DNA from 4 places in the Alcaligenes parafaecalis genome. Region 4 is predicted to be linked to each of the others. Evidence: predicted binding sites of a transcription regulator. Region 4 holds the regulator's gene; each other region holds the start of a gene.
What was found. Region 4 encodes LexA, which represses DNA repair genes until DNA is damaged. Its sites were predicted from a motif close to ACTGTATNNNNATACAGT; they were not measured.

Region 1 (8,101 bases), on a different contig from region 4:
GCCACCAACCCCAGCGACAAGCTGCGTGCCGTGGCTACCGAGCGTAATTGGGTCGTCATCGATTTGTTCGCTGACATGATGGACAGCAAATCGTAAAATCAGACGCATGCTCAAGCGAACAATAAAAACATTTGTCGACCGGCTGCTCAAACCAGCCAAAAGCGCGCGTCCCAAAGGGCCACGCCGCTACACACGGGAAGAACATGGCATAGACCGACGTCTGGTCTCGCGCCATGCCATCAAAGTGTGCGAGGTCCTGAACCACGAAGGCTATCAAGCCTATGTCGTGGGCGGCGCAGTGCGCGATTTGCTGGTGGGCCTGGAGCCCAAGGACTTTGACGTGGCGACCAACGCCACGCCCGAGCAAATCCGCCCCCTGTTCCGTCGTGCCCGCATCATTGGCCGCCGCTTCCGCCTGGTTCACGTGGTGTTTGGCCAGGAAATCATCGAAACCTCGACTTTCCGGGCCGACGACAGCGGCAAGCAAACCGACGAACATGGCCGCATCCTGCGCGACAACGAGTACGGCACCATCGAAGACGATGCTGCCCGTCGTGACTTCACGCTGAATGCGCTCTACTACGATCCCCTGACCGAAACCGTCATCGACTACCACAACGGTGTTGCTGACCTGAAAGACCGTCAGGTGCGCATTATTGGTGATGCAGAAACCCGCTATCGCGAAGACCCGGTCCGCATGCTGCGCGCCGTGCGCTTTGCCTCCAAGCTGGATGCCACCATCGAGCCCGCGACTGACGCGCCGATTCGTTCCTTGTCGCGCCTGATCGAGAACGTGCCCGAGTCCCGTCTGGCTGACGAAACGCTCAAACTGCTGAACTGCGGCCACGCCATGGACTGCATCCAGCGTCTGCAAGCGCTGGGTCTGCACAGCAAGCTCTTGCCTATGGTGGAACCGGTTCAACGTCTGCCCGGTGGCGCTGAATTTCTGGATATGGCTCTGGCCCGTACCGATAGCCGTGTACGTTCCGGCAAGTCGGTCAGCCCCAGTTTTATCTATGCCTGCCTGCTCTGGAAGCTGGTCAAGCAAGAGTGGGAACGACGCAGTGCTCAGGACATGCATCCCCAGCAAGCCTTGCTGGAAGCTGCAGACCTGGTCCTGGAAAAGCAAAGCCGCATCATGCCAATTCAAAAGCGCTTCCAGTCAGATATGCGCGAAATCTGGTTCATGCAGCCCCGTTTTGAACGCATCGCCAACCGCGCCATCTGGCGCATGACGGAACAACCTCGTTTCCGCGCTGCTGTGGACTTTTTACAACTACGCGCCGAAGCCAAAGAGGTGGATAGCGTGCAAGCACAGTGGTGGATGGATCTGGCCGATGCAGGCGATGAAGAACGCAGCACTATGATTGCCGTGCGTAAACCCGCTGGCACCACTGCCACCGGCTCACGCAGCGGTCAGCGTCGTACCCGTCGCCGTCGCTCTAATGCGAAGCGCAGTAATGCAGCAGGTGGAAGCGAATCGTGATTCCAGGCAGTACCACCGTTTATATCGCGATGGGCGCAAATCTGGGCGAAGCACGACAGACACTGGAAACAGCAGCGGCTGAACTGGCCGCTACTGCTGGCATCCAGGATCTGACGCTGGCCCATTTCTACAGCACGGCTCCCGTCGATTCCAGTGGTCCGGATTACGTCAATACAGTCGTCCGCTTCACCTGCACTCTGGCTCCCGAAAATTTGCTGGACCGTCTGCAACACATCGAACAAGAGCACGGCCGCACGCGCCTGTACCGTAATGCACCCCGTACCCTGGATCTGGACTTGCTGCTGTACGGACAAGAACAGATCAATACGGAACGGCTGATCGTGCCACATCCCCGCATGCACGAGCGTGCCTTTGTACTGGTTCCGCTGGCCGATCTGGCCCCTGAACTTGAGCTGGCCCAAGGCAGCTTGAAGGAATTACTGAGCACAGTGCAAGACCAGGAGATCCGGCGGCTGCCCTAGGGTCCGCTTTCAAACGCCACCCGCCGTAACTTCAGTCGCCAGCTGCCACCCCATTTGCAAGGCCTGGGCAATGCCACTGACTATTTCTTCCTGCCGGGCGGCATTCTCTACGCGCAAGGCATAGGAAGGATGCCAGGTCGCCATAATCCACGTCTGGCCCCACAAAAAGGGTTTGGACAGGAAATCAGCCAGTCGCGCCTGCGGGCCCAGCAAGGCCGTCAGGGCAGTTGCTCCCAGGGTGACGATGACGGCAGGCTCAAGCTGCGCCAGCTCTTCCCGCAACCAATGTCCGCATGCCTGCACTTCAGCCGAGGACGGACGGACATGCAAACGCTGCCTGCCACGCCCTTGCCATTTGAAGTGTTTAACGGCGTTACTTACATACAACTGGTCGCGGTCAAGTCCTGCACGTTGCAAGGCCTGACCCAGAACCTGCCCGGCTGGCCCGACAAAAACACGGCCAGCCAAATCCTCATGGTCACCCGGCTGCTCGCCCAGCAACATCATGCGGGCTGTTTTCGGGCCTTCTCCCGGCACGGCCTGCGTCGCGTTTTCCCATAGACCACATCGCCGGCAACGCTCCAGCACAGACAATTCACCACGGACGGGCTGGGCAGAATCAGCCGTCACCGCTACCGACTTGCCCGCCATCCGAGCAACAAGACCAGACTGTCCGACTCGCCGCGCCCCGGTACGCGCTTCACTGACCATGGCGGGAATCAGGCTTGCTTCAGGCAAACCTTTCCAGAATCGCACGGGCATGCTCTGCTGCAAGGCCGTTTCATTCAGACGTGCAGGATTAAAAATGCTTCGGTAATAACGTAACCACAAGGCTTCCACCTGATCGTCCGACGGACCGGTGCGTAATTGATCCACATTGTCAGGCGCATCACGCAGCTGCAAGTTTTCACCATCCCACAGCGCCACACGCTGTGGCGTCGCGATGCACCAGGAGGTGCTCCCCATACGTTTGGAGAAATAGTCGGCAATCCACTCCAGCACCTCGTGCTCGGGCTCGAACCAGGCCCAATACTCCGGCCGCTTGCCCTGCCCGCAATGGCGAAACCGTACGTACGCCATCATGTCGTGCTTTTCCTTGCGCACGGCTTTCGCCATTTCATATAAGCGGGCCCCATCCTCGTCAGCCACAGACGCCACACTGCGCTCACCATGATGCCAACGCCACAACACGCGATAGAGCAAGGCCCAGCGCTCCGGCGTACGGCACAAGGCGGCATCCTGCAGCAAGGCGCTCAGCCCTTTCGAAATGCGAACGGCAAACCCGGCGCTCGGCTCACAGACCTGCGGCTCCCGCAAGGACATAGAGGACACAGGAGGAGACAGCTCGTAATCCAAGCCCATTTGCTGGCTGGCCGCACCCGCCTCCTGGCTTTTTTCAGTCCAGCAAAGCTGCTCTGGTGACCAGCCTGCCGCCAGAGCGCGCAAGGCTTGCTCACGCCAGGCGCTATAGCCGCCGTCAACCTGCAAGCTCACCATGCTCGCCCCCCATCGTCAGGAAAAAACCCGGCCGGCGAACAGAGCGTGCTCATAAGAGACTCAATTGCTGCGGATTGGTCGACAGCATGCGCCGCAATTTGTCGGACGTCGCGTCGGCAAGACCAGGACGGTAATCCTGTACCACGACAAAGGGCTGCAATGTTTTGATGGAGCAACGTAAACGGATCAAATCCTGATACCGGATAGCCCGCATCTGACGCAACTCGACCAAACGCTTGGCATTACGGACACCAATGCCGGGCACACGAGCAATCAGGCGCTCCGGCGCCCGGTTCAGATCCACCGGAAATACGGCCCGGTTGGACAAGGCCCATGACAATTTGGGATCAATATCCAAGGGCAAATCGCCCTTGTCCTGAAACAGCTCCTCAGCCCGAAAACCGTAGCTACGCAGCAAGAAATCGGCCTGATACAGCCGATGCTCTCGCAGAAGCGGTGGCGGCTGTGCGGGAAGCGCCGACGAACTATCCGGAATAGGACTGAACGCAGAGTAATACACCCGCTTGAGCTTGTAGGCACCGTACAGATTCTGCGCCGTTTGCAAGATATTGCGGTCATCCGCCGCATCCGCACCCACAATCATTTGCGTGCTTTGCCCGGCGGGTACCTTGGGAAGTTTTTCTTCCTGCGCTTGCTCCTGGGCAAGACGGATCACCCCCATCGCCCGCTTGATCGTGTGGCCACTTTTCTCGGGTGCCAGGCGATGCAGGCCCGCATCTGTAGGAAGTTCGATATTGACGCTGAGTCGGTCTGCATAATGACCAGCCAGCGTGATCAGATGCGGATCGGCATCCGGAATGGTTTTAAGGTGGATGTAGCCACGAAAATGGTGATCTTCGCGCAGGGAGCGCGCCACCTCGACCAGGCTCTCCATGGTGTAGTCCGAGCTTCGTATGATGCCCGAGCTCAGAAACAGACCATCTATATAGTTGCGCCGATAAAAATCCAGCGTCAGATCCACCACTTCCGCAGGCCGGAAACGCGCGCGTGGCACGTTGCTGGAGCGCCGGTTCACGCAATATAGGCAGTCATACTGGCAAAAATTGGTCAGCAGTATTTTGAGCAGCGACACGCAGCGCCCGTCCGGCGTAAAACTATGGCAAATACCGGCACCGGTACTGGCACCCAAGCCCGTACGCCCACGGGAATCCCGTTTGGGCGCGGCACTGCTGGCGCAAGAGGCATCGTACTTTGCCGCATCGGCCAGAATTTCGAGTTTGCGCGATAGCTCCATGATCGAAACACTGTATATAAAAACAGCATTATACAGTTTTCAGTCCAGGCGTCACGGACCCGGCGCGTTTTCAAAGAGGGCAAGCGGCCGGGCTTGCCCGGCGAGGGACAAGCCAGCCAAGCCAGCTCAAACTAAGGGATCAAGCATCCAGAAGCTTGATCAAGGCCTCTTGATGATTGGATCGGGCTTCCAGCAATTGCCGCCCTTCTTCGGTCAACATGGCGATCAGGGGAGCAGGAAAGGGAGAAGGAGTTTGCGTCGTTTGCGGGATGGCTTGGACTAATCCCAGCGACTGTAATTGTTCAAAAACGGCTTGTTTCTTGTGCCAGGGAGTTTGGCGTAAGCGCACGAGCTCAAGAGTGTTCCAAATTGTGGGGTTGAGCTGCGGAATAGTTATGGAGCGCTGAAGTTGCGTCATACAAGGCCCTTAATTAAGACCACCCATACCGACGTTGTGTGCCCATAAGGGGAGGTCAGCCAGAAAGCATCCCTATACCGTACAACATAACGATGTACAGAATATTTCAAGGAGTTCTGACAGACATCGTCGCAGCGCTCCTTCAAGACTCCAATAAGCAATAACCCGCGCTTGCGCCCTGGCTAATCCGGAAAAATCAGCCCGGGCTCGATTTTTCTGCTCAATTTTTTCGCTGCAAAATTGTTCCGAAAAGCAGCAAAAACACAACAAACGAGCCCGCTCCAGCCAGCCCCAAATTCGCGCTTAAACCATAAGCATCCACCGTCTGCCCGCCCAGCCAGGAGCCAAGCGCTATGCCGATATTGAAGACAGCAACGTACAAAGCGGTGGCCACTTCAAGCGCGTTGGCAGCGGCCTTCATCATCCAGCTCATCAGCCCGACCGACACCCCGCCATAAGCCAGCCCCCAAAGCAGCAAAATTGCACCCCCGCCCAGCGGTGAAGCCCCCACTGTCAAGAAAAGCAAAGCAGTGATGCTTAGACCCAACGCAATCGCCATCAAGCTGGCTTCAGTATGTTGGGCGGCCGAAATCCCGATCAGGAAATTGCCTGCAATCCCGGCCACTCCATAAGCAAACAACAAGGCTCCTATCCATTCAGATCCTATGCCGGAAACGGACAGCAAAAGAGGACGCACAAAGGTAAATGCGCTGAAATGCCCCGCGACCAGAATCAAGGTCAGCAGTAAACCGAACCATAACTGCCGATTGCCAAATTGCTCTGTGAACTGACGCCATGTGGTCGAACGTGTCACCGACAGAGGAGGAATCACGGCCAGATGGAAGATCAACACCAAAGCGCTGAGCACCGCCATGCCGCCAAAAGCCCAGCGCCATCCAGCCAGCTCGCCCATCAAGGCGCCTAGCGGCACGCCCAGGACAGAAGCCGCAGCTACCCCACCGAAGATGATCGAAGTTGCCAAACCCACAGACTGAGCCGGAACCAGACGAGAGGCCAAGCCGCCCGCAATGGCCCAGATCCCTCCCATGCAAAAGCCGACCAGAACACGGGCTCCCAGCATCCAGGCGATGCTGGGAGCCAGGGCAGACGCAATATTGGCCATCACCAACAAGGCCAGCAAGCCACACAAGATGCGGCGCCTGTCCACACCGCCGGAAGCCAGCACCACCAACGGCGCAAACAAGGCGGCCAATAAGGCAGGCAAGGAAATCAGCAAACCTGCCGTCCCCGTCGAGGTCTGCAAGCTGTCTGCAATGGAAGTCAACAAACCTACGGGCAGCATTTCCGTGGTGACAACTGAAAAGGTGGCCAAGCCAACAGCGCTAACCGCCAACCAGGACTGCCGTTTGCCAGGCTGCCCGGCCATGGATAGAGAAGAAGTAGCCATCGCTAAATACTCAAGGAAAGAAGGCTAAACAGCACAGGAACGAGCCGTTACAGGCCTGCGCAAACTTTGATGGCTGCACAAGGCAAGCAAGACGATCAGGGCAGCGGCATAAAGCGCGACCATAAAGCCGGAACTGGCTCCGCCCTGATCCACCATCTGTCCCGAAGCGGCGGCACCCATGGCCACACCGATATTCAGACCAGCCAGCAGCCAGGTCATGCCCTCGGTTAATTGCTGCTCGGGCACCACACGCTCGACCAGCGACATGGCCACAATCATGGTGGGAGCAAAGAACAGACCGGCCAGCAAGACCGCCCCTGCCAACTGCGTCACGCTGGTCACCAGCCATAAAGGCAGAGTCGTGGCGGCGGTGGCCAAACCGCCCAACAGCAACAGGCGATGCAAAGGAATATTCAGCTTCAAACCACCAAACACCAGACCCGCTACGCAAGAACCCAGGGCATAAGCCGATAGCACCAGACTGGCTGCCCCCGGCTGCCCCATCTGCTCGGCAAAGGCCACGCTGACAATATCCACGGTGCCCACAATTACACCCATGGCAAGCATCAACAAGGCCAACAGGCGCACACTATTCAGACGCAGGACCGAAGGGCGACTGCCCTGCTCCTGCACTTGAATCGGTGGCTCAGTCCCCTTCTGGAGCAGCAGAGCCAACACACCCGCAATCAGCAATAGCGCAGCAACCAGCACACCCGCTTGCGGAAACACCAGAACCGCCAAACCTACCGACAAAGGCGGCCCGGCAATAAAGGTGACTTCATCCAGCACGGTTTCCAGCGAATAAGCTGTTTGCAAACGACTCTGACCACGATAAATCGCCGTCCAGCGTGCACGTACCATGGCCGACATGCTGGGCATGAAGCCGGCCAGCACCGCGCCCGCAAACAAGGTCCAGTCAGGTGCGTGCCACCAGCTCGCCCCCAGCAAGAGCAACAGACCAAACACACTAATGGCCGTTGCCAGCGGCAGGACACGGCTTTGCCCACGCAGGTCCACCCAACGGGACACTTGCGGAGATAGCAGCGCATAGCTCAATACAAAAGAGGCGGACACCGCCCCCGCCAAGGCATAGCTGCCGCGCAGTTGCGACAGCATGGTGATGATTCCTATCCCTATCATGGGCAGCGGAATCCGGGCCAGCAGCCCGGCCAGGGCAAAACCCCGTGTGCCAGGCGCGGCAAAAAGTTCTCGATAAGGCTGAGCCATTACATTCTCCGTGAACGCCCGCTTGCCACGACACGGTGATGCATCGACAATACATACAAGGCGTATGTTTAAATAATATATACATACGCCATGCATGTAAATATACATTCAGCCCGTATGTAAGGAGAAACTATGGCACGCCGTACCCGCGCCGAGATGGAAGAAACCCGCGCCACCCTGCTCGCCACCGCCCGCACTTTCTTTGCAGAACGTGGTTATGCCGACACATCCATGGACGAATTGACAGCTCAGGCGGGCCTGACACGCGGCGCGCTCTACCACCACTTTGGTGACAAAAAAGGTTTGCTGGCCGCGGTAGTCGATCAGA
Region 2 (8,101 bases), 320 kb from region 4:
CTATTGAAAATCCCGGCTGCGGGCGACCAAGTCCCCAATCAGATGATTCATCGTCACCAGACGGCGGGCAATCAGATGGCAGACGGCCCCGTCGCGTTGCCAGATGCCATACACGCCCAGCAAACGGGATTGCAGCAAGGCCTGGGATTGTTCCTGTGCCAGCTCTTCTCGCACAATGACATTCACACTGCCAGTTTCATCTTCCAAGGTCACAAAGACGGTTCCTTTAGCTGTGCCGGGGCGTTGGCGGGTGGTGACCAAGCCACAAGCCCGCGCCAGACGCCGATCAGGACAATGCTGGTTCAAGTGTTCGGCTGTTAAAAAGCGCATCGGCTCCAGTTGCGTACGTAGTAATGCCAAGGGGTGGTGGTTCAGGCTAAGTCCTACCGCCTGATAATCGCTAAGTACTTCTACGCCCAGGCTGGCACGCGCCAAGGTCGGTGTAGTGTCTGGCGTTTCAGCATGACTGAGCAAACCCGGCTGACTGGGACGTCTTGCATCCCAGACGCTCTGGCGGCGTTGGCGATAGGCGCTACGCAAGGCATGGGCTTGTGCCAATGCTTGCTGGTCGTGGGCTGACAGGGCTAGTTCCTGGCGCAAGCAGGCCAGATCCAATGTTTGCTCCGGGTGGGTTTGCCGGTAGCTAACGATGGCTTGTGCGCCATGCTCGCTTAAACCCTTGACCATATGCAGGCCCAGGCGCACCTGACGAGGGCTGCCGGGTTCTGAACACACATGGCTGTCGAACCTGCTGTATTGCACATCCACCGGCAGCACGTGTACGCCGTGACGGCGTGCATCCTGGACCAACTGACTGGGGCCGTAAAAGCCCATAGGCTGGGAGTTGAGCAGGGCAGCCAGAAAATGATCGGGATAACGTGCTTTCAGGTAGGCACTGAACCAGGCCAGTTTGGCAAAGCTGGCCGAATGACTTTCGGGGAAGCCGTATTCTCCAAAGCCGCTGATCTGATCAAACAAACGCTGGGCGAACTCCGGTGCATAGCCTTTGGCGGCCATGCCATCCAGCAGCTCTTGCTCGAAAGGCCCTAAACCACCCCGACGACGCCAGGCAGCCATGGCCCGACGCAAGGCATCGGCTTTGTCCGCCGAGAAACCGGCGGCCTCCATGGCCAATTCCATGGCTTGTTCCTGAAAGATAGGCACGCCCAAAGTACGTTCCAGCACATGACGGATTTCGGGGGCGGGGTAGTCGACTTTGCTGTGATCGCGGCGACGTTCCAGATAGGGATGCACCATGCCACCTTGAATGGGTCCGGGGCGCACAATTGCCACTTGTACGACCAAGTCATAAAAGCACTCGGGACGCAGACGCGGCAGCATGCTCATCTGGGCGCGAGACTCGATCTGGAACACGCCTATGGTGTCGGCCCGCCGTATCATCCGAAAGGTTTTAGAGCTCTGTAAGGGAATGTCCTGCAAGTGGAACGGTTCGCCCTTTTGCTGGCTGATGCTGTCCAGACAACGGCGCAAGGCACTGAGCATGCCCAAAGCCAGAATATCGACTTTCAACAGACCCAACACATCCAGATCGTCCTTGTCCCATTGCACGACACTGCGCCCGGGCATGGCGGCATGTTGAATAGGCACCAATCGGTTCAGGGGCGTTTGTGAAATCACAAAACCGCCCGGGTGTTGGGACAGGTGGCGCGGGAAGCCCATCAATTGACGAGTCAGAGATAGCCATTGATGGGCCTGCTCCGGCGGGCATTCTGGAAAGCGTGACAGGACTTCATCCTGGATATGGCTGTCTTTAAGCCAGGCCCGATCGCATTGAATCAAGGCCTCGATCAGGGCCTGAGGAATACCTAGCGCTTTACCCGTATCGCGCAAGGCACTGCGTCGCCGATAGGTGGTGATGACGGCCGTCAAGGCTGCCCGTTGACGACCATATTTGCGATAAATGTATTGGATGACTTCTTCGCGGCGCTGGTGCTCGAAGTCCACATCAATATCCGGTGGCTCGGCTCGTGCACGACTGATAAAACGGGCAAACAGCGTATGGCTGCTGGCCGGGTCGACCTCGGTAATGCCCAGGCAATAACACACCGCAGAGTTGGCTGCCGAGCCCCGGCCCTGACACAGAATTCCCTGGCTGCGTGCATAGCTGACGATATCGTGCAAGGTCAGGAAATAAGACTCATAGCCCAAATCTTCAATCAGGCTTAACTCCTCTTGTAGCCGCTTGTGCAAACTGGCGCTGACGCCTTTGGGGTAACGAACTTGCGCCCCGCGCGCGGTTTCCTGACGCAGGTAATCGATGCCACTCATCCCCGGCGGAACAATCTCGATCGGGTATTCGTATTTGATTTCACTTAAGGAAAACTGGCACAGGTTCTGAATGAGGTCGGTCGTCTCACGCAGATCGGCCGGGTATAAATTGGCTAGCTGAAAACGGCTGCGTAGATGATGCTCGGCATTGCTGGCCAGAGACCAGCCGCATTCCTGTACTGGTGTTTTTAACCGTATCGCCGCCAGCGTGTCGTGCAAAGGCTGGCGGGAGCGTATATGCATATGGACACCCCCCAAGGCCGCACAACGTAAACCACAGGCTTGCGAAGCCAGACGAACGGCACGTAAATGGTGCATGTCCTGATCGCGCCGGTGCAGGCTGACACCTAAAAACAGACGATCGGGAAATAGTTCCAACAGGCGCTGGGCCTGATGTTGAATGTGTGTGCTGCTCAAGCCATAAGCGGGTTTGTAAATGACCAGACAGTCTGGCAAAACCTGATTGAGTTCGCTTGGACTGGCCTGCTGCAAAAAAGACCAGTCAATGCAGGCCTCCTGTTTCAAATCCAGCGACTGATGCAAATGAGAGATGAATTGGCACAGATTGCCGTAGCCCTCTTTATTGCGGGGCAGTATCAGGAGTTCGTGGGCCAGTGTGTCGTCGCAGGTATCTGTATCGATGTTCTTGGTGTGTGTTGCCGTGGTTTCCCAAGTCCCCGTAAACCGAAAGCGACTGCCCACCAGAAACCGAATCTCCGGGTGCAGCTTGGCCTGGGCATAGGCGCGGACAACCCCGGCCATGGAGGCGTAATCACATAAAGCCAATGCCTTATAGCCCAGCTCTACCGCACGGCTGATCAGCTCTTCAGGGTGGGAAGCACCATTCAAAAAACTGTAGTTGGACAGGCAGTCCAGCTCGGAATACAGCAGATCGATGGGGTTCATCCAAAGACTCCGTGCAGATACCACGCGTGTTCCTGGCTTAAATCCCGATATACCCAATACAGCCGTCCTTGCGGACATTGGGCAATAAAGTAGTCCCGTTGTTGATGCCCGGAGCCACTCCACCACGCCGTCTGTACTCGTTCCGGGCCTTGCATCAAGCGCAGGCGCTGATTGTCCAGGCAAGGAGATTGATGGTCGTGTTGCAAAGGCTGAGCCGGGTCCAGCATCCAGCAGGGACGTTGCAAGGTGGGGGCAAGTGCGCAGTCAGGCGGGTCGGCTTGCAAGGCTAACCATCGGTTTGCTTGCTCGGGCAGATAGCTGGCTTGAGCGGCAGGGGTCAGAATCTGCTCGGCTCCCAGCCTGGCCTGCAAGCGTTCCAGAAGTTGCTGGTCTTGCTCTTGCCAGTGGCGGGCGTCTGGAAACAGGCTGCTGGCATGGGTTTGGCGCGGGTGCAGTTGTTGTGCTGTCAACACCAGGCTTTGCACTGCTGCCTGCAAGTGCAGTTGCTGAAATTGTTCCTGCCACACAGGTAGAAAATCCTGGCTGCGCCAGCAAGATCGAGCCATTTGTAGTTCTAACGACGTGGCGGTGGGGGAGTCTTTATATCGTTCGGTGTGCAGTACCAGTTCTAGCCGTCCGCAGGCGAGCTGGTATTGATTTAGCCAGCCCTCCAGCTTGTTCAGCATCCGGTTCACACTGCGTAATACGGCCGTTTTGTTATTGGATGGGGTATCCAGTTCAAGGCGATGTGTAAAGTGTGGAGCCGCGTGTACCCAATTCAGGGTCCAGCTTTGTGTGCCGTAGGCTTGATCCAGTTGCAATAACAGCGGGCGCAGACCGCGTTGAGACAGACCGTCACGAGGCAATTGATGCAATTGGCCCAAGGTATGACAGCCCAGATTGTCTAGCCACTGCAATTGGTCGGCAGGTGGAGCCAGCAAATGGATAGGTAAAGGATTCAGGCAGGTGTGCAAGCGCCGCCAGCAACGCCGTTGCGGACGCGTGGATAAGGCCAGCAGACAGGCGGCTCGGGCGGTGGGAGCCAGGGCCAGACGCGGCGTCAGGATAAAGGCTTGCAGATCAGCCTGGATGCTTCTGTACAGGCTGCGTACCCCCCCAAACAGCCGGATGCTGGCATTGATGTTCAATACCCATAAATCGGCTTGAATCCGTGCCAGTTGAGGGCTGTAGCGCAGTAACACCGCCTGAATCCCATCCTGCTGTTCGGAGCTACCCTCAGGCGTAAGCAGGTTCTGGGGTAGGCGCAGGCACAGGTACATGGGACGGGATAGCCGCAGGCGGCATCAAAGTGTGGTGAAGCGCCAAAGCAATGCTATCCATGCACGGCGGCCCACGCCGTTTGCGGATATGAACATCCAGCCAGGGCTGCCCTTGGCTGTCTTGTCGTGTTTGTAATTCCAGACGTAAAGAGGCCGGACTATTGGATTGGCTGTGGTTAGGGCGCAAGCAAAAAAACAGGCTGTCACTGTGACTGGCCAAAAGCTGTAATTGGCGCAAGGAAGCCAAAGGGACATGGGCAGGTAACCAGGTCAGTACGGCTGCACAGTGCCCATGACGCAAGGCCTGGGCACTGGCCCACAAGGTGTCGTTCAGGTGTTGGCTACGTATCCAAAGCAGGCGGGCGGGCGCGTTGCCTTCCTGGGATGGAGGGTGCTGGCTTGCTGGAGTACCGCGCCAAAGCTGCTGCACAGGCTGATAAGGCGGTGCCACCAGAATGCGCAAACGCTCCGCCTGCAAGGTGTTCAAGACGGGCAGCAACAAAGACAAGGCGCTGCTATTTAAGGGGGCCTGAAGCTCGATAAGACTGCCTACAGGCCACCCCCCACCGGGTAACTGGGCATCCAGCGCATCAAAGCCGCTGGGCAAGCAGGAGCCTGCGGTATGGGCATAATGTTTGCCTGTCCAAAGCGAAGGATGGAGGTCTAAAAGGGAACGAAGTGGGTTGGCCATGTGCTTGCTCCTGTTGCTGTATAAATATACAGTAAATTTGTTTGGGAGCAAACTGGGCATCTGTTTCAAAGAGGATCTTTTATATACTGTGGCCTTCTGTTTGGCGCCTCTGCATGAATTCTTCTACTCCTTCCCGCCCTGGTCGTTGCGAACAGTGTCAGCGCCCGCTAGCGCGTTGTCTGTGTCCTTTGATTCCTTCAATTGAAGCAGCTTGTCCCGTATTGATTCTGCAGCATCATTCCGAAGCCCGGCATGCGCTGAATACGGCGCGTCTGGCGTATCTGGGCTTGCAGGGAACGGAACTCTGGGTGGGGGAGTGTTTTGAGGATCTGGACGCGCGTCTGGCCCAAGCCCGTCAGCCGGTGCTCTTGTTTCCGGGGCCAGAGGCCCAGGTGGCGGGGGCGAAGCCCCAGGGAGAAAAGCCGGATTTGATTGTGGTGCCCGATGGTACCTGGCGCAAGGCTCGCCTTATTTTGCATAGCAATCCGGTCTTGCAGACTGTGCCGCGCTGGGTGCTGCCTAAAGGGGAGGCCTCGCGTTATCGGCTGCGTAAAGCACCGGACCCGCAGGCGGTGTCGACCTTGGAGGCCATTGTCCGTGTCATGCAGATCATGGAGCCAGGGCGAGATTTCAGCCCCTTGTTACGGCCTTTCGAGCATTTGATTGAAGAGCAGATCCAGGCCATGGGCCTGGATACCTATCAACGTAACTATCCTACTTCCAGGTAAAGTTCAGCTCGCGCGACTGGCCTTCGACGATAGAGGCCTGGCGCTCCTGGGTTTGGCCCTGGTAGGTGGCAAACACCTTGTAATTGCCGGGGGACAAGCGGACCAGGCAGTATGGGCCGTCGATCAGGCTGTTCAGGACGGTTTGGTCGGTGCTGCTGCGGATCACTAGCTGCACATCCGAGATATAGCCCACACGTTCGCCTTGATTGGCGGAGAAGTTCACCGATAGGGGAAAGGTGTTGCGCACCATGCGAAACAGTTGGGCTTCATCGCTGCCTATGCCGCCGCTGATGTACTCGGTCGAGCCGTAGTATTGGCTGGGTGGCAGTTCCTGGGCATGCACAATGGGGCTGCTCAATAAGGCCAGCGACATGGCAATGCCGATCAATGAAAGACGAGGACTCATGAGATTTCCTTGCTGGAGGTAGGGTGGCTAAGCGGGCCATCAATGGCCCTGTTGCTGTTATGGACGTTTTTGGGGACCGCGCAGGGATGAAAATTTGGCCAGGACACCGGCCAATCATGCTGACGGCTTACCTGGGCATCGGCATTGAAACTGCGCTCGCGCAGCAGACCTTGCCCCTGCTGATTAATCGCAATCACGGTGGTGCAGCGGGTGCCGTAATCGGGGCTGACAATAAACGGGCTGCTTAACAGGCGTTCGTGCTCCAGGCTTAAACCAGTCTTGGGCAGATCTGTATCGGGGGCGACTTCCTGATTGCGCAAACCCTGAAACAAACTTTCAAAAGCGGGTTCTGAGCCATCAAAATGCTGTGCCTGCAGGGTTTCTTTCAGGAACAGGCTTTTGGGCCAGGGTGTGTTGAGCCAGGCATTGCTCAAGACATGCACGCCCGGCTCAAGAATGTGTGGGCTGCCGTCGGGATGACGGTTGCTGTAATAGCCCAGACGCAAGGGCTGGTCGCCCGTGGGCCACTGCAGCACAAACAGATTAAAGCCTGCGTAGTCGGCCCCTTGCAGGGCTAGCTGTTCAAGATAATCTTTGGGAGAGCGCTCATCGCGCAAAAACTGCGGGATCAACTCTCCGCGAGAGCGCTGCTGACCGGTTTTGCTGCCGGGGATTTCCCGATAATTGGTGAGCAGGGCCAAACGTCCGCGGTTTTGCGTCAAGCCTAGCCAAGTTCCTCCGGCCAGCAGATCTCGACCCGCCAGAATGTCAGGCTCGTCTTGCCAGGGCTTGGCAGCCTGGCTGGGGCGAGCATGATATTCGTCGCGATTGGCGGCAATAATCAGCGGCCAATCTGCATTAACTCCGACGGCGATATAAGCGATGCACATGTGCCGATTGTAGGATGGCTATGTAGGCTTTGGTAGCCAAAGAGCCGCCAAGTTCCGTTTTTTTTCTCGCTATTGAGAATACTAATAGTGACTTGGTATAGTCGCATCACGGTGAAAGCACGCCTGATCCATGACTGTATCGAAGACCTTGAGGCCAGGATAGAACCTACCTGAATGGCGAGTAAGCGCTTAAGTGGATGAATAGTCCTGAGCCAGACGCACCACGGTGACACCAGGGCGAAGTTGACGCAGAGAGGGCATCACCAAGGTGCAGTTATCGTAGGGGGTTAGCAATGGCTGGCCATCGGCATGGCCTATTGTGCTGCCAGCTTTGGGCAAGGTCTCCAGCCCCTGCCAGCTCTCGGTGAAGCTGACCTGCATGGAGGGGGCGACCAGGGCATGGGTGACTTGCAGAATACGTTGCTGATCGGGGTCGGCCCGACGCCAGGCTGGGGGCAAGTCTGTGGCATCGACAATCTCTGAGGCCAGCAGGAAACGGGCTATCAAATCCAGGGCGATGTCGGGTGTATCGGGGTCGCCATGAAAGCCGCACTCCAGAAGCAGGGAACAAGCCTCATGGGCCTTCGGGTCCGCAAAGCGGCCGTAATCGCGCATGCGTACGCCATCTTTATGGCCGGTATCCACAATCACATGCTCGGGGGCTCCCAGAGTTCGGGCCAGTTCGATATTGCGTGGCAAAGGACCGGTCAGCAACAAGGGGGCGCTGGGTTCATGCATGGAGTGCAGGTCCAGGAGCCAGTCGGCCTGCTCCAGCCACGGCAAAATAGCCTGGGCGCGGACTTGTTCCCGTGTTTGCTGTAGGGACAGTTTCTGATCACTCCAGACACGGTTCATGTCCTCGTCCACATAGCGGCTGGCATCGTGCTGCGCAGGATCAAAACGGTCAAAAG
Region 3 (8,101 bases), 650 kb from region 4:
AAAAATTCGTGCCTGATGCTCGGCTGGAATACCGGGGCCATTGTCTTCAATTTCTAGCCAGCCCTTGCCTTGTGTCTGGCCCGTGCGCATGGTGATCCAGCCGCCAGCCGGTGTGTAGATCAGGGCGTTGTCCAGCAAGTTGTTGATCAGCTCATCCAGCAAAACCGGGTCGGCTTGCAAAAGGATGGCTTTGGAGCTGTTCTCCAGACCCAGGTCCAGCCCCAGTTTCAAGGCATCGGGAACGCGCTGGCCAACGTGCAGCTCGGTCAGGGTGTTCAGATCCAGCGTTTGCTTGGTGGGGGCGTAGAGCGCATCACTGCTTTCGGCGCGGGCCAGTGCCAGCATTTGTGTGACCAGACGCGTGGCACGGTCAGTGCCGCGCACCAGTTGTTGCAGACTGGCCTCGGTTTGTTTGGGGTCGCGCTCGCGTAGTGCCAGTTCAGCCTGGGTGCGTATCCCCGCCAGCGGTGTTTTCAATTGATGCGCCGCATTCGCCACAAACTGGCGTTGCGTGGCTGAGAACTGCGCTTGTCGAGCCAACAAGCCATTCATGGCGTCAATAAGCGGCACAATTTCTGCCGGAGCCTGCTCCTGGTCCACAGGTGAAAGATCACCTGGCGCACGGGCACGCAAGCGTGCCTGCAGCAGGTTCAGCGGCTCCAGACCATGTGTCAGCCCCAGGCCCGCCAGCATGGCCGCCAGCGGCACCAGAATGAATTGCGGTGTCAGCATCCCGATCAGAATTTCTCTGTGTAGAACCGCTCTATGTTCATTGGTTTCGGCTGCAACTGCCAGGAAGGGCGTGTCGTTTTTGTCCTTGCCGCCCCAGATATAGGCCAGTCGCAGGCTTTGTTCGTCCAGGGCGACGTCCCGGTAGCGCACCAGGTCGGTGTCATAGCTCCAACTGTCGGGCACTGGCAAATTGGCATTGCCCGCGATAGGCTCGCCATTGGCATCCCGGATTTGCCACAGGGTAGGCGTCGGGCTTTCTTGCCGCAAAATGGTTTGAGCCCCGTGCGATAAATGAATAGGTTCTCTGACGTCCTGCTGGCTGATTTCCACGCGCAGCAAGTCCAGGTGATCGCGCAAGGTGCGGTCATAGGGCGAGTTGGCGATGTGCTGGGCGATGAAATAGGTAATGACAATCCCGATCGTCCAGAGCAAGAACAAGGGCCCGAAAATCCAGATCATGATCTTGTGGATTAACGGGCGCGGTACCACGCGCTTGCTCTTGGGGGGCGGGCGGGTGTTGCTGGATTCGGCGGGTGGTGTAGCGTGCTGCATGGACGATCCCTTAGGCTGGAGCGTCTTCTCGCAGTTTCTCGGGTTCCAGACAGTAGCCCAGGCCACGTACGGTCAGAATACGGACTCCGCTGGGTTCCAGTTTTTTGCGCAGGCGGTGGATATAGACTTCGATGGCGTTAGGGGTAACTTCTTCACCCCACTCACAGAGCAGGTCCACAAACTGGTTCTTGCTGATCATGCGGCCACTGCGTGACAGGAAAATCTCCAGCAAGCTGGTTTCGCGGGCCGACAGTTCCAGAGGCTGATTATCTATATAGGCCATGCGGCCTTTCAGATCAAAGCTAAGCCGTTTGTGATGCAGCAAGGCGCTGCTGGTGCCGGTACTGCGACGCGTCAGGGCGCGCACGCGGGCTTCCAGTTCAGTCAGGGCAAAGGGTTTGGACATGTAGTCGTCCGCGCCCAGATCCAGGCCACGTACGCGTTGTTCTACCGTGTCGCTGGCAGTCAGAATCAGAACGGGCAGGCTGTCCTGGCGTTGGCGTATGGACTGCAGCACCGACAGGCCGGGCTTTTTGGGCAGGTCCAGATCCAGGATCAGAAGGTCGAAGCTTTGCAGTTGCAAGGCCGAGTCGGCGCTATCGCCGTCGTGCACCACATCGACCGCATAGCCTTCGTAGCGTAAGGAGCGAGAAAGTCCATCCGCGAGAATACTGTCGTCTTCGGCTATGAGTATGCGCATGACCCTACACAAACAAGTGATTTAACGGCTGTTTGGCATTGTTGCATAAGGCTGTAAGCCTGGTCAGTAGGGGATAACGATGGCGCCTAGTTAATTTATTTGAATATCTGTGTATATATACAGTATAATTTGATGCAATAATTAGGTTTGATTTTTAATTGCCGTGCCCGTCCGTTGGGGCGCCATTCCACAGTCAAGGATTTTTCATGGACGATAAAAATAGCAAAGCAGTGGCCTCGGAACGTTCCAAAGCGCTGGCCGCCGCTCTGACGCAAATCGAAAAGCAGTTCGGCAAAGGCTCGATCATGCGTTATGGCGACGACAACGTCGAGCATGACATCCAGGTGGTCTCTACGGGTTCCTTGGGTCTGGACATTGCCTTGGGCGTCGGTGGCTTGCCGCGCGGTCGCGTTATTGAAATTTATGGCCCGGAGTCCTCGGGTAAAACCACGCTGACCCTGCAAGTGATTGCAGAGATGCAAAAGCTCAAAGGCACCTGCGCCTTTATTGATGCCGAACACGCGCTGGATGTGCAGTACGCCCAAAAACTGGGTGTGAACCTGGGCGATCTGCTGATCTCTCAGCCCGATACTGGCGAACAGGCTCTGGAAATTACCGAAGCCCTGGTGCGCTCCGGTTCGGTTGACCTGATCGTGATCGACTCGGTGGCTGCCCTGACTCCCAAGGCTGAAATCGAAGGCGATATGGGCGATTCCTTGCCCGGTCTGCAAGCCCGCCTGATGAGCCAGGCCTTGCGTAAATTGACGGCAACCATCAAGCGCGCCAATTGCATGGTTATCTTCATTAACCAGATTCGTATGAAGATTGGCGTCATGTTCGGCAACCCTGAAACCACTACTGGTGGTAACGCACTGAAGTTTTACTCCTCCGTGCGTCTGGATATTCGCCGTATCGGTTCCATCAAGCGTGGCGACGAAATGGTCGGTAACGAAACCCGCGTTAAAGTGGTCAAGAACAAGGTTGCGCCTCCCTTCAAGCAAACCGAGTTCGACATCATGTACGGCAGCGGTATTTCCCGTGAAGGCGAAATTATCGACCTGGGCGTGCAGACGGCTGTGGTCGATAAGGCCGGTGCCTGGTACAGCTACGACGGCAACCGCATTGGTCAGGGTAAAGACAATGTGCGCGAATACCTGAAAGAGCGTCCCGAGTTGGCACGTGAAATCGAAAACAAGGTTCGCGAAAAGCTGGGTGTTGCCTTGATGAGCGCCGCTGTCAGCCGTCCCGCTAGTGCTGCTCCTGCTGCCGCTGCGGCACCCGAGGGAGAGGCCTGATTTTCCCCCCAGAGTTCGATGATGAACCCTTTGAGACGGACCCGGAGGAAATCCGGGAACGCAAACAGGCTCAAAGGGGGCGTATCGCTGCGCTGTCTGCCCAGCCCACCCGGGCGGGCAGCCGCGTAGAGGGCGACTCAAGCGAGTCCCCTGGTTCTGAAAAGAAAGCAGCATCCAAACGGCCCGGGCTGTCTTTAAAAGCCAGGGCCTTGAATTTCCTGTCTCGACGCGAGTATTCCCGCCTGGAGTTGGGCCGCCGCTTGGCAGCCCACGCGGAAAGCGCGGAAGAAGTCGAAGCCTTGCTCGACACCTTAGTCGAACAAAAATGGCTCTCCAACGAACGGTTTGCTCATAGCGTAGTTAACCGCCGTGCTTCACGGGTGGGCACCCGAGTCATTTTGCAAGAGCTGCGCCAGCATGGTGTGGATGTACACCAGACTGAAGTAATCAAAGAAGAATTAATGGCGACCGAGCTGGAGCGCGCCAAGCAAGTGTGGGGCAAAAAATTCAGCGCGCCGCCTGAAGATGCCCGCAACTACGCCAAGCAATATCGCTTCATGGCCAGTCGTGGTTTTTCGGGCCGTATCTTGCAGCAGATATTGGGCGACTGGGAAGACGATCCGGCTTGAATCAGCAGCCTGCCTATCTCCTCTACTTCAATCGCTGTTTATCAGTTAGCTATGCTATTGCTGAATGGTTCAAGGCTGAGCCGCCACAATCCCTTGCAGACTTTTGAAGCAGGTCTCACGTGCCTGTGCCAAAAAGGCTTGCACATAATCCGCCTGTAAATCCTCGCTGCGCACCGTGGCATAAAGCGTGCGCCAGATGCCATGCTCTCCCAAACGGCAAGTGCGGATCGAGGCCGGGTTTAAGAACTCCGTCAAGGCCCAGTTTGGCAATGCTGTCACACCACGTTGGCTGGCAACCAGTTGCACGATCATGGGCGTCAGCTCGGCCTGCCGAATAGCAGCGGGCTCCACATCGGCTGGGGTCAAAAACTGCGTGAAGATATCCAGACGATTGCGTTCGACCGGATAGCTAATCAAGACCTGATCTGTCAGTTGGAACGGCTCTATATAGCGATATTGCGACAAGGGGTGCTGGCTGGAAACAGCGAGCACCAGCTCGTAGCGAAACAGGGGCTCGTAGTGTACGGCCGGATTGTCTTGCGGGTCGGAGGTAATCACCACGTCCAGATCACCGCGCAACAAGGCTGGCAAGGGCGCAAACGAAAACGCGGCGCTCAAGTCCAGCGTGACATCTGGCCATTGCTGCCTGAAGGCATCCAGCGCAGGCATCAGCCATTGAAAGCAGGAGTGGCAATCAATTGCGACATGAAGACGTCCGGTGCGTCCCGCTGCCAGACGCTGCAAGTCGCGCTCGGTTGCTCGCACGCGCGGCAAGATGTCATCGGCCAGCATCAGAATGCGCAAAGCGGCGGTGGTCAGGCGAGCAGGGCGGGTGCGGCGGTTCAGTAATTGCACTTGCAGCCGCACTTCCAGATCGCGTAATTGATGCGACAAGGCGGATTGCGTCACATGCAATCGCTCGGCGGCTTCTTGCAAGCTGCCGCTGTCGCGGATAGCGCTCAGGGTCTCGAGATGTCGGATTTCAAGCATGTTGAATAAAACTCATGATTAGCATGGTGTATTTGATTTTTTTTCAAGTAAGTATACAGGCACAATAGCTTTCATCCGCCTGGTACGGCGCTCATATGGCTAATTTGTGGGGTTTACTATGACTATTATTCATAATCTGGGTTTTCCCCGTATGGGTGCGCAGCGCGAATTGAAGCGCTCCCTGGAGGCTTACTGGGCCGGTCAGGTCAGCCAGGAAGAATTATTGGAAACTGGCAAGGCCTTGCGCGCCCATCATTGGGCCCTGCAGAGCAAGGCAGGCCTGAATATGGTTCCGGTGGGCGATTTTGCCTGGTATGACCAGATTCTGGAGTGGAGCACCTTGCTGGGCGTGGTTCCCGCTCGTTTTGCGCAGGCCGATCATGCCCCTGTGTCGCTGGACACCTTGTTTCGCATGGCTCGCGGTCGTGCACCCAGTGGTACGCCTGCCGCCGCGTGTGAAATGACCAAGTGGTTCGATACTAATTACCACTACATCGTGCCTGAGTTCACTCCTGGCCAAACCTTCCGTATTGCACGTGAGTTTCTGTTTGAGCAGATTGAAGAGGCCAAGGCGCTGGGACATAAGGTCAAGCCTGTCATCCCTGGCCCGTTGAGCTGGTTGTGGTTGGGCAAAGGCGATGCCTACACAGGCTTGGCCGACCCGGGCAAGCTGGCTTTGCTGGATGCTTTGCTGCCGGTTTACGAGCAAGTGCTGGCTCGTTTTAAAGATCAAGGTGTGGAGTGGGTGCAAATTGATGAGCCTATCCTGGTGCTGGATTTGCCCCAGGAGTGGCAAGATGCCTTCCACCGTGTATATCAAAGTTTGAACCAGGCCGGTTTGAACGTGTTGTTAGCAACGTACTTTGATGATCTGCGTGAAAATGTCGCGGTGCTTAAAGATTTGCCGCTTGCAGGCGTGCATATCGATGCTGTCCGCGCTCCAGATGCCTTGCTCGCAGTGAAGGCCGTGTTGGGGCCAGACCAAGTGCTGTCTGCCGGGGTGATCTCGGGTCGCAATATCTGGCGTACGGATTTGGAAAAAGTAGCTCAAACCCTGCAGCCCTTGAAGGCCGCCTTGGGAGAGCGTCTGTGGATTGCGCCGTCGTGTTCACTCTTGCATATCCCTGTTGATGTGCAAAGTGAAACAGGTCTGGATGCAGAATTAAAGAGCTGGTTGTCCTTTGCGGTGCAGAAGCTGGATGAGTTGGCGCTGCTGCAAGGGCTGCTTGATGGCACCTTGGACGAGGCGGGCAAGCAGGCGGTCCAGGCCCAGGCGCTGGCATTGAAAACTCGCCGTGAGTCCCGACGCACGCATAACCCCTCAGTGCAGGCCCAAATGGCCAGGATCGATCAGGTTCAACGCCAGCGGGCTCCTTTTGCCCAGCGTGCCCAAGCCCAGCGCAACAAATTGAAATTGCCTGCTTACCCCACCACCACGATTGGTTCTTTTCCTCAGACCACCGAAATCCGCAGTGCTCGTCGAGATTGGCGTGGAGGCTCTTTAAGCGATTCGGCTTATGAGAAAGCCATGCAGGCCGAAATTGAACAGGTCATTCGTTTCCAGGAGCGCATTGGTCTGGACGTTCTTGTGCATGGGGAAGCCGAACGCAACGATATGGTGGAGTATTTCGGTGAACTGCTGGGCGGCTTTGCCTTCACACAGAACGGGTGGGTGCAAAGCTACGGTTCACGTTGCGTGAAGCCCCCCATTATTTTTGGGGATGTGCTGCGCGTGGCACCCATGAGCGTGGCCTGGTCGTCCTACGCCCAATCCCTGACCGAGCGTCCGGTCAAGGGCATGTTGACGGGGCCGGTGACCATGTTGCAGTGGTCTTTTGTGCGCGACGATCAGCCGCGTGCAGATACTTGCCGTCAGTTGGCGCTGGCATTGCGTGACGAGGTCTCCGATCTGGAGCAGGCCGGTATTCGAGTGATTCAGTTGGACGAACCTGCTTTCCGCGAGGGCCTGCCCCTTCGTCAGGGTGATTGGCAAGCCTACCTGGATTGGGCGGTGGATTGTTTCCGCCTGTCCACCAGCGCCGTGTCTGAGGAGACGCAGATTCATACCCATATGTGCTATTCCGAATTCAACGACATCATGCAGTCGATTGCCGATATGGATGCGGATGTGATCACGATTGAAACCTCGCGCTCCAATATGTTGTTGCTGGACGCGTTTGAACACTTCGAGTACCCCAACGATATCGGTCCCGGCGTGTATGACATCCATTCGCCCAATGTGCCGGACAAGGACTGGATGGTGCGTTTGATGGGTGAGGCGGCCAAACGCTTGCCTGCTGACCGTTTGTGGGTCAATCCGGACTGCGGTTTGAAGACCCGTGGCTGGGCGGAAACCGATGCGTCCTTGCTTGCCATGGTTGATGCGGCCAGGACCTTGCGCGCTGCTGCCCAAGAGTAGTGCAGGCTTAAAACACCCAGCCCGGGTCAAGTGCTTGGGTGGGGTGTTTTGAATCTTGCTGCTCGATTTGCTCACCCGGATAAAAACGACCGCCCATCAGGTGGTCGTTTTTTTCATGCGCCTCTGGCTGATCGCAGGCTCAGTACCGCATTAATCCTGTGTTTGGCCTGCGTTGAGAGCGCTGACGGATTATGTAAGGGGCTGATACGGAACATACGAGGTGCGTTATACTTGATCGGTTTCAATCTTGCCGCCTCGTTCATATCAATGCCTTTGCCTCCGCCGTCCGTTGCCCGTGAACCACTGCATACACGTACCATCACGGTACAGTCGTTTGCACGGGAAGATGGCCTCTGGGATCTGGAGGCCTCGTTGCTGGATGTGAAGTCTTACGACTTTCCCATTCGCAATGGCCAGACCCATAAGGCAGGTGACCCCGTCCACTTGATGCACCTGCGTGTCACCATCGACAGCAGCTTTGCCATTGTGGATGCCGTGGCGGTTTACGATGCGGCCCCTTACCAGGACAACTGTTCGTCCATCTCGGACGCCTACCAGAAATTGGTGGGCCTGAATTTGCTGAAACAGTTTCGTCAGGGTGTCAAAGAACGCTTTGGACGTTCGGCAGGCTGTACGCACATGAGCGAGTTGGCGCAGGTTTTGCCAACGGCCGCCGTGCAGACCATGGCTGGCCGGCGTCGCAGCAGTGGGGAATCAGAGATTTATCGCACCGATAAGCAGCCGTTCCATCTGGACGGCTGTCACGCCTTGCGGTTGAGCGGTC
Region 4 (8,101 bases):
ATCAAGCGTCGTACTGGCGCTCGTGGTCTGCGTAGTATTGTCGAGCAAGCCTTGCTGGATACCATGTACGAGCTGCCCTCGCGCAAGGACGTCAGTAAAGTTGTGTTGACCGAGGACGCTATCGTTGGAAAGAGTAAACCCGAATTGATTTTGGGTCGCCCTTTGTCCGATAGTGAAGCCAGTGACACTGAGTCGCCCTTGAAGAACGCAGTAGCTTAGAGATATCTCCTTGTTTGTGCTCTGTCTGGCCCTGGCTGGAAGAGCGCAGGCAAGACAGGGCGACAGGCGAAGGCAAAGAGAAAGGAGTGGGTATCCATGATCACCACTAAGCATAGAAGCTTGTCTCTCTTTAACTCAGCAAAGTTCTGTTTTAATGTTCGTTCGGCCTACTTGAAATATCAAAATTCGCCACAATCTGAGCTACAACAGGTTAAACCGTGAAAGGGAAGCCCAGGCTTCCCTTTTGCGTCTAAGGACATTTATAGGAAATGACTATGTCTGCGAGCCAGATTCTTTCTACGGAACCTATTGAGCTGCCGCTGCTTCCTTTGCGCGATGTAGTGGTGTTCCCTCACATGGTGATTCCGCTTTTTGTTGGTCGGCCTCGCTCGATTAAAGCTCTTGAGTTGGCTATGGAGTCCGGCAACAACATTATGCTGGTGGCGCAAAAGTCCGCAGGCAAGGACGATCCTGCCCCTGAGGATCTCTACGAAATTGCGTGTGCGGCCAGTATTTTGCAGATGCTCAAACTGCCGGACGGCACCGTTAAAGTGCTGGTCGAAGGTTTGCAGCGTGCGCGGATTACGCAAGTTCAGGACGCCGAAACCCACTTTATGGCTTCGGTCGTTGAAGTGCCTGGCGATGCCGGTGATGCCGCTGAAACAGAAGCCCTGCGCCGTGCGGTGCTGGGTCAGTTCGAGCAGTACGTCAAACTGAATAAAAAAATCCCTCAGGAAATTCTGACTTCCCTGACCGGGATTGATGATGCTGGCCGTCTGGCCGACACCATTGCAGCCCACTTGCCCCTGAAGCTGGAGCAAAAGCAGGGCATGCTGGAAACGCCCAAGGCTCTGGAGCGTCTGGAAAGCCTGCTGTCGCAACTGGAAGGCGAAATTGACATCTTGCAGGTCGAGAAGCGCATTCGCGGCCGTGTGAAAAAGCAGATGGAAAAGAGCCAGCGCGACTACTACCTGAACGAGCAGGTCAAGGCGATTCAGAAAGAGTTGGGCGAAGGGGAAGACGGTGCGGATGTTGAAGAACTGGAAAAACGCATCGAACAGGCCCAGTTGAGCAAGGAAGCGCTCAAGAAAGCCGAGTCGGAGATGAAGAAGCTCAAGCTGATGTCGCCGATGTCAGCCGAAGCAACCGTGGTGCGCAACTACATCGAAACGCTGGTTGGCCTGCCTTGGCGCAAAAAGAGCCGTATCAATAACTCCTTGAGCAATGCCGAGGAAGTATTGGATGCGGATCACTTTGGTCTGGAAAAAGTCAAAGAGCGCATTGTGGAATACTTGGCTGTTCAGCAACGTGTCGACAAACTGAAGGCTCCAATCCTGTGCCTGGTTGGTCCTCCCGGCGTGGGTAAAACCTCGTTGGGTCAGTCCATCGCCAAGGCAACGAACCGCAAGTTCATTCGCATGGCTTTGGGTGGCGTGCGTGACGAGGCCGAGATTCGCGGTCACCGTCGTACCTACATCGGCTCCATGCCCGGCAAGGTTGTTCAGAACATGAGCAAGGTGGGTGTACGTAACCCGCTGTTCCTGCTGGACGAGATCGACAAGATGGGCGCGGATTTCCGTGGCGATCCTTCTTCGGCTCTGCTGGAGGTTCTGGACCCCGAACAAAACCACACTTTCCAGGATCACTACCTGGAAGTGGACTACGACTTGTCCGACGTGATGTTCGTGGCAACCAGTAACACCTTGAACATTCCACCGGCCCTGCTGGACCGTATGGAAGTGATTCGTCTGTCTGGCTACACCGAAGACGAGAAGGTCCGTATTGCGTTTGATTACCTCTTGCCCAAGCTGATGAAGAACAACGGCGTGCGCGACGGTGAACTGGAAGTGACGGAAGATGCCGTACGCGACATCGTGCGTTACTACACACGTGAAGCGGGTGTGCGTTCCCTGGAGCGTGAAATCAGCAAGATCTGCCGCAAGGTGGTTCGCAAGCTGCTGGTGGCCAATCCACAAGCCGGTACGCGTGCGGCTCGCAACAAGACACTGACTCAGGAAACCCTGGTCGTGAACGCTGCGAATCTGAATGATTACCTGGGCGTGCGTCGTTTCTCCTTCGGCCTGGCTGAAAAAGAGAACAAGGTTGGCCTGGTTACCGGTCTGGCCTGGACTGAGGTGGGCGGTGAACTGCTGACCATCGAAGTAGCCGACATGCCCGGTAAAGGCAATGTGCTGCGCACGGGCTCGATCGGCGACGTGATGAAAGAGTCGGTCGAGGCTGCTCGCACGGTAGTACGTTCGCGTGCTCAGAAGTGGGGCATTGCCAATAGCGTGTTTGAAAAGCGCGACCTGCACGTGCACTTTCCTGAAGGCGCTACGCCCAAGGATGGTCCATCGGCCGGTATCGCCATCACCACGGCTATAGTGTCCAGCCTGACCGGTATTCCGGTTCGTGCGGATGTGGCCATGACGGGTGAAATCACCTTGCGCGGCGAAGTTCTGCCTATCGGTGGCTTGAAAGAGAAGCTGTTGGCAGCGCAACGCGGTGGTATCAAAACGGTGATGATTCCAGAGGAAAACGTCAAAGACCTGGCCGATATTCCAGATAACGTGAAGAACACGCTGGAGATCATTCCGGTGCGTTGGATTGATCGCGTATTGGAAGTGGCTCTGCAAGACGCTGTAACGCCTTTGAGCGACGAAGAAGTAGCTCGCCTTGCCGCTGAGGCCTTGGCAGCCACTCGTGCCGCTGGTACGGGTTCTGAGTCCTTCAAGCACTAAGCATCTAGCAGTAGCAGTCAAGATGTGAAGCAGGCTACCTTGGGTTCAAGGTAGCCTGTTTGCATTTGGGGTGGACTGATAATTTGTTGGCAGGCAGTCATATCGACTGCAATGAGAGAGCCAGTTTTTTGCCGGGCTGAAGGTGCTCGTAGTGGTGGGTGGCGAGCTTAAGCCTGTTCAGCTTTTGCCATATCGGGACAGGCACGGGCCATAAACTACAACCACGCTCTAGCTGAGACCGACACCATAGACTTGGTGGCAATCATAATCATCGTGGCTGTGGCTGTGGCTGTGGCTGTGGCTGTTGTTGGTGCGATGGTGCTGCTGCCGTGAGGCAGTGTCAGTCTGTAGGGGAGCGTGTCCTTCGAGCAATAAAAAACCCCATGCACCAAACGGTATATGGGGTTTTTCTCCTATCAGGTGTACCACGCCTGTAAAACAGGCCAGGTAGTCTAGAGATGCAAGGCTTAATGCAGTGGGCTGGTACGAATCAGGCCAACTGCAATGCCTTCTAGCGACAAGGAATCCGGGTCGGTGACGACGATGGGTTCAAAGTCAGGATTCTCTGGCAAGAGGACCACTTGATTGCTGGAGCGCGACAGGCGTTTGACGGTGACATCGTCGCCAATGCGTACCACCACAATTTGGCCGTTACGAGCTTCAGTGGCTTTCTTGACGGCCAGCAGATCGCCATCAAAAATACCGGCGTCTTTCATGCTCAGGCCGCGTACGCGTAGCAAGTAGTCGGGTGTTTGGGAGAACAGGGTAGGGGCTACACCAATTTCGCGCTCGATATGCTCGGTAGCCAGAATAGGGCTACCGGCGGCGACGCGACCAATAATAGGCAACAAGAGGGCGTCAGCCAGATTAGCCAGCGCATTGCTGGGAGCCGCGCTTTCACGCGTATCTGTTCCCAGCAAGCGTATGCCACGTGAGGCACCGGCAGTCAGCTCGATAGCGCCTTTGCGGGCGAGCGCTTTCAAATGGTCTTCGGCTGCATTGGCAGATTTAAAGCCCAGTACCTGAGCAATTTCTGCTCGCGTGGGCGGAAATCCCGTCCGCTCGATCTCGGAGCGGATGATGTCCAGCACTTGTTGCTGGCGTGCAGTGAGCTTGACGGTCATAGTATTGTCTGCTGAATATATATACAGTAAAGATTGTGCGTTACAGTTTGCCTTTTGGCAAGCAGCACAGGCCGTAAAGGCTTAATTTTTGGCTATCAGGGCCTGACTTGGGCTGCGTGTGGCCAATCCTGGCGGTCTTGTGTGTACAGCACATGGGGGACCAGTTTGTGGCCCTCAGGTACACCAGGATGGTCAAAGGTGCCGGGCTGGAGTGTCATGCCCAAACGTTGCATGACAGTTTGCGAAGGCAGATTGAGCTGGGCGGTATAGGCCACAATCTGTTCCAGGCCCAAGGTCTCAAATCCAAAGTCCAGGCAGGCTCGGGCCGCTTCAGTGGCATAGCCTTTGCCCCAGTACTCGGGTAGCAGGCGCCAGAGGACTTCGACGCAGGGTTGAAAGTACAGCTCTGTGGTTGGGCGGTTCAAGCCCACCATGCCAATGAAGGCAGCGTTTTCTTTCAGCTCTACGGCCCAAGGACCCCAACCATGTTCTTCGATCAGGCTTTGGCTGCGATGAGCGATGGCGTCGCTTTGAGCCCGGTCCAGGGTGGCCGGGTAAAAGCGCAACGCTTCAGGGTCGCCATTCAAGCGGGAAAAGGGCTCCAGATCGGTGGCTTTCCAGGGGCGCAAAATCAGGCGCTCGGTGCTTAGGGAAACAGGGTGGCTCATAAGGGACTTTAAAGGGCTGGAACGACAACGCCCTTCCGAAGAAGGGCGTTAGAGGCTTGAATCAACGGTTCGTTTACTTCAAGACTTGGGCGATGGCCTTGACGACAAAGTCGATATTTTGGCTGTTCAGTGCAGCGACGCAGATGCGGCCACTGCTGACAGCGTAAATACCATGCTCTGCACGCAGGCGCTCTACTTGCTCGGCAGTCAGGCCGGAGTAGGAGAACATGCCACGCTGCTGCAGCACGAAGTCAAAGTTCTGGGCCACGCCTTGCTCTTTCAGCTTGGCAACCAGTTGGGCGCGCATTTCGCGGATGCGGTCACGCATGCTGGCCAACTCGGTAGCCCAGGTCTGGAACAGCTCGGGCGAGTTCAGGACGGTTGCCACTACCTTGCCACCGTGTGTGGGTGGGTTGGAGTAGTTGGTGCGAATGACGCGCTTGACCTGGCTCAGAACGCGCGAGGTTTCGTCTTTGCTGGATGTCACCAGGGTCAGAGCACCGACGCGCTCGCCGTACAGCGAGAAGGACTTGGAGAATGAGGAGCTGATGAACATGGACAGCCCCAGCTTGGCAAACAACCGCACCACACTGGCATCTTCTTCCAGACCGGCACCAAAGCCTTGGTAGGCGATGTCCAGGAAAGGAACCAGTTGGCGTTCTTTGATCAGTTCAGCGATCTGGGTCCATTGCTCGGTGCTGGGATCAACGCCGGTGGGGTTGTGGCAGCAAGCATGCAGAACCACGATGGACTGGGCGGGCATGGCGCGCAGCGAAGCGATCATGCCGTCAAAATTTAGGCCGTGAGTAGCGGCATCGTAGTAAGTGTAGGTGTTGACCTTGAAGCCTGCGCGCTCGAACAGGGCGCGGTGGTTTTCCCAGCTAGGGTCGCTGATGTAGACCTCGGACTGGGGCAGCAGTTGCTGCAGGAAGTCGGCACCGATTTTCAGTGCGCCAGTACCACCCAGGGATTGCACGGTCAGGGCACGGCCTTCGGCAATAATGGGGGAGTCGGCACCCAAGAGCAGGGTTTGAGCACCCAGGTTGTAGGTATTGATCCCTTCAATAGGCAGGTAGCTGCGCGCAGCCGCTTTGCCCATCATGGCTTCTTCCGCTTTTTGAACGGCCTGCAAAATCGGGATACGCCCTTGATCGTCGTAGTAAACACCGACTCCCAGATTTACTTTGCCGCTGCGTTCATCGGCATTGTATTGTTCGTTCAAACCCAAGATGGGGTCGCGTGGAGCCAGTTCGACGGTTTCGAAGAGCGATGTCATGGTGATATGGGGGCGTTAGTGCAGAAAGGTAGAAAAACGAAGCATTAATGTGATAATACGGGCTTACCCTAAAGTGTGTCTAGCATGAAATTTGAGCCTGCCTTTCAAGAATTTCCGGGGAGTTCCTTCAAACTTTTCCAACCGTATTTGCCAGCGGGCGACCAGCCAGCGGCAATTGACCAGTTGGTTGAGGGGATTGATGACGGCTTGATGTACCAAACCCTGCTGGGGGTGACGGGCTCGGGCAAGACCTACACGATGGCGAACATTATTGCTCGCACCGGGCGTCCGGCGATTGTCCTGGCGCCCAATAAAACCCTGGCGGCGCAGTTGTATGCGGAGATGCGCGAGTTCTTCCCGCGCAATGCCGTGGAGTACTTCGTTTCCTACTACGACTACTACCAGCCAGAGGCCTATGTGCCTTCGCGCGATCTGTTTATTGAAAAGGATTCCTCCATCAATGAACACATCGAGCAGATGCGTCTGTCGGCCACTAAAAGCCTGCTGGAGCGCCCGGACACCATTATTGTGGGCACCGTGTCCTGCATCTACGGTATCGGTAATCCGGGTGACTACCATGCGATGGTACTGACGCTGCGCAAGGGTGATCGTATCGCTCGGCAGGAGTTGCTGGCGCGTCTAGTGGCCATGCAGTACGAACGTAATGACCTGGATTTTCAGCGCGGGATATTCCGTGCTCGTGGTGAAGTGGTCGATATCTTCCCGGCGGAAAACGCGGAGCTGGCCTTGCGGGTCAGCCTGTTTGATGACGAGATTGAAGAGCTGGAGTTGTTCGATCCGCTGACGGGCAAGGTTGTGCAGAAGCTGAACCGCTTTACCGTGTTCCCCAGCTCGCACTATGTGACGCCACGCGAAACCGTGTTGCGGGCGATTGAAACGATCAAGCTGGAACTGCGTGAGCGCCTGGAGTTTCTGACTCGTGAAGGGCATTTGGTCGAGGCACAACGCCTGGAGCAGCGCACCCGTTTTGATCTGGAAATGCTGCAAGAGCTGGGTTTTTGCAAAGGCATTGAGAACTACTCCCGACATCTGTCTGGTGCGGCACCGGGCGATCCACCACCCACATTGATTGATTACTTGCCACGTAACTCGCTGATGTTTATTGACGAAAGCCACGTCACCATCGGGCAGTTAGGGGCCATGTATCGGGGTGACCGCTCACGAAAAGAAACCTTGGTGCAGTTTGGTTTCCGCTTGCCGTCGGCGATGGATAACCGGCCTTTGAAGCTGGAGGAGTTCGAGCGTCGTATGCCTCAAACCGTTTTCGTGTCGGCCACCCCCGCCGCATACGAACAAGAGCATGCGGACAATGTGGTCGAGCAGGTGGTGCGACCTACCGGTCTGGTTGACCCGGAAATCGAGGTTCGTCCCGCTACGACACAGGTGGACGATTTGCTGGGTGAAATCAAGCTGCGTACGGCTCAGCAAGACCGTGTGCTGGTCACCACCTTGACCAAGCGCATGTCTGAAGACCTGACGGATTATTTGTCAGAGAACGGCATTCGCGTGCGCTACCTGCACTCGGATATTGATACCGTAGAGCGAGCCGAAATTATTCGCGATCTACGCTTGGGCGTATTTGATGTGCTGGTTGGTATTAACTTGCTGCGCGAAGGGTTGGACTTGCCAGAAGTTTCACTGGTGGCGATTCTGGATGCTGATAAGGAAGGCTTTTTGCGCTCCGAGCGCAGTCTGATTCAAACCATAGGCCGGGCGGCCCGTAACCTGAACGGCAAAGCAATTCTGTATGCGGACAGGATGACGGATTCCATGCATCGCGCGATTGAGGAGACCGAGCGTCGTCGAGCCAAGCAGATGGCCTTCAACGAGGAGCATGGCATTACACCGCGTGGCGTGAACAAGGCGGTTCGTGAGTTGATTGATGGTGTTGTCGCCTCGGACCCAACTGCCAGCTTGCGCGAAGATGTGCCGGAGGAGTTGATCCGGGACGAGAAGGCGGCGGCACGCGAGATCAAGCGTCTGGAAAAAGAGATGATGGACCACGCTCGCAACCTGGAATTCGAGCAAGCCGCTGCCGCGCGCGACAAGCTG

Region 1: a site for LexA is predicted at 4,730-4,747, ahead of OSH09_RS11280 (putative DNA modification/repair radical SAM protein). Genes of this name have one in related genera too.
Region 2: a site for LexA is predicted at 5,182-5,199, ahead of imuA (translesion DNA synthesis-associated protein ImuA). Genes of this name have one in related genera too.
Region 3: a site for LexA is predicted at 2,091-2,108, ahead of recA (recombinase RecA). Genes of this name have one in related genera too.

What each region holds. Positions count from the first base shown of each region.
Region 1 covers NZ_JAPKNA010000003.1:154,705-162,805, reverse strand. Annotated here, with positions in the region: gene OSH09_RS11300 (HAD family hydrolase) at 1-96, shown strand, start outside; gene pcnB (polynucleotide adenylyltransferase PcnB) at 107-1,486, shown strand; gene folK (2-amino-4-hydroxy-6-hydroxymethyldihydropteridine diphosphokinase) at 1,516-1,968, shown strand; gene OSH09_RS11285 (UdgX family uracil-DNA binding protein) at 1,978-3,465, opposite strand; gene OSH09_RS11280 (putative DNA modification/repair radical SAM protein) at 3,515-4,720, opposite strand; gene OSH09_RS11275 (hypothetical protein) at 4,860-5,069, opposite strand; gene OSH09_RS11270 (MFS transporter) at 5,359-6,546, opposite strand; gene OSH09_RS11265 (MFS transporter) at 6,571-7,773, opposite strand; gene OSH09_RS11260 (TetR/AcrR family transcriptional regulator) at 7,906-8,101, shown strand, end outside.
Region 2 covers NZ_JAPKNA010000001.1:713,894-721,994, forward strand. Annotated here, with positions in the region: gene OSH09_RS03340 (error-prone DNA polymerase) at 1-3,195, opposite strand; gene OSH09_RS03345 (Y-family DNA polymerase) at 3,192-4,475, opposite strand; gene imuA (translesion DNA synthesis-associated protein ImuA) at 4,432-5,166, opposite strand; gene OSH09_RS03355 (tRNA-uridine aminocarboxypropyltransferase) at 5,280-5,894, shown strand; gene OSH09_RS03360 (carboxypeptidase-like regulatory domain-containing protein) at 5,881-6,300, opposite strand; gene OSH09_RS03365 (NRDE family protein) at 6,297-7,190, opposite strand; gene OSH09_RS03370 (M14 family metallopeptidase) at 7,380-8,101, opposite strand, start outside.
Region 3 covers NZ_JAPKNA010000001.1:1,037,336-1,045,436, reverse strand. Annotated here, with positions in the region: gene OSH09_RS04895 (sensor histidine kinase) at 1-1,284, opposite strand, end outside; gene OSH09_RS04890 (response regulator transcription factor) at 1,295-1,984, opposite strand; gene recA (recombinase RecA) at 2,191-3,279, shown strand; gene recX (recombination regulator RecX) at 3,363-3,908, shown strand; gene OSH09_RS04875 (LysR family transcriptional regulator) at 3,978-4,898, opposite strand; gene metE (5-methyltetrahydropteroyltriglutamate--homocysteine S-methyltransferase) at 5,017-7,317, shown strand; gene OSH09_RS04865 (DUF2889 domain-containing protein) at 7,585-8,101, shown strand, end outside.
Region 4 covers NZ_JAPKNA010000001.1:390,247-398,347, forward strand. Annotated here, with positions in the region: gene clpX (ATP-dependent Clp protease ATP-binding subunit ClpX) at 1-219, shown strand, start outside; gene lon (endopeptidase La) at 495-2,960, shown strand; gene lexA (transcriptional repressor LexA) at 3,428-4,084, opposite strand; gene OSH09_RS01835 (GNAT family N-acetyltransferase) at 4,180-4,752, opposite strand; gene OSH09_RS01840 (amino acid aminotransferase) at 4,826-6,028, opposite strand; gene uvrB (excinuclease ABC subunit UvrB) at 6,113-8,101, shown strand, end outside.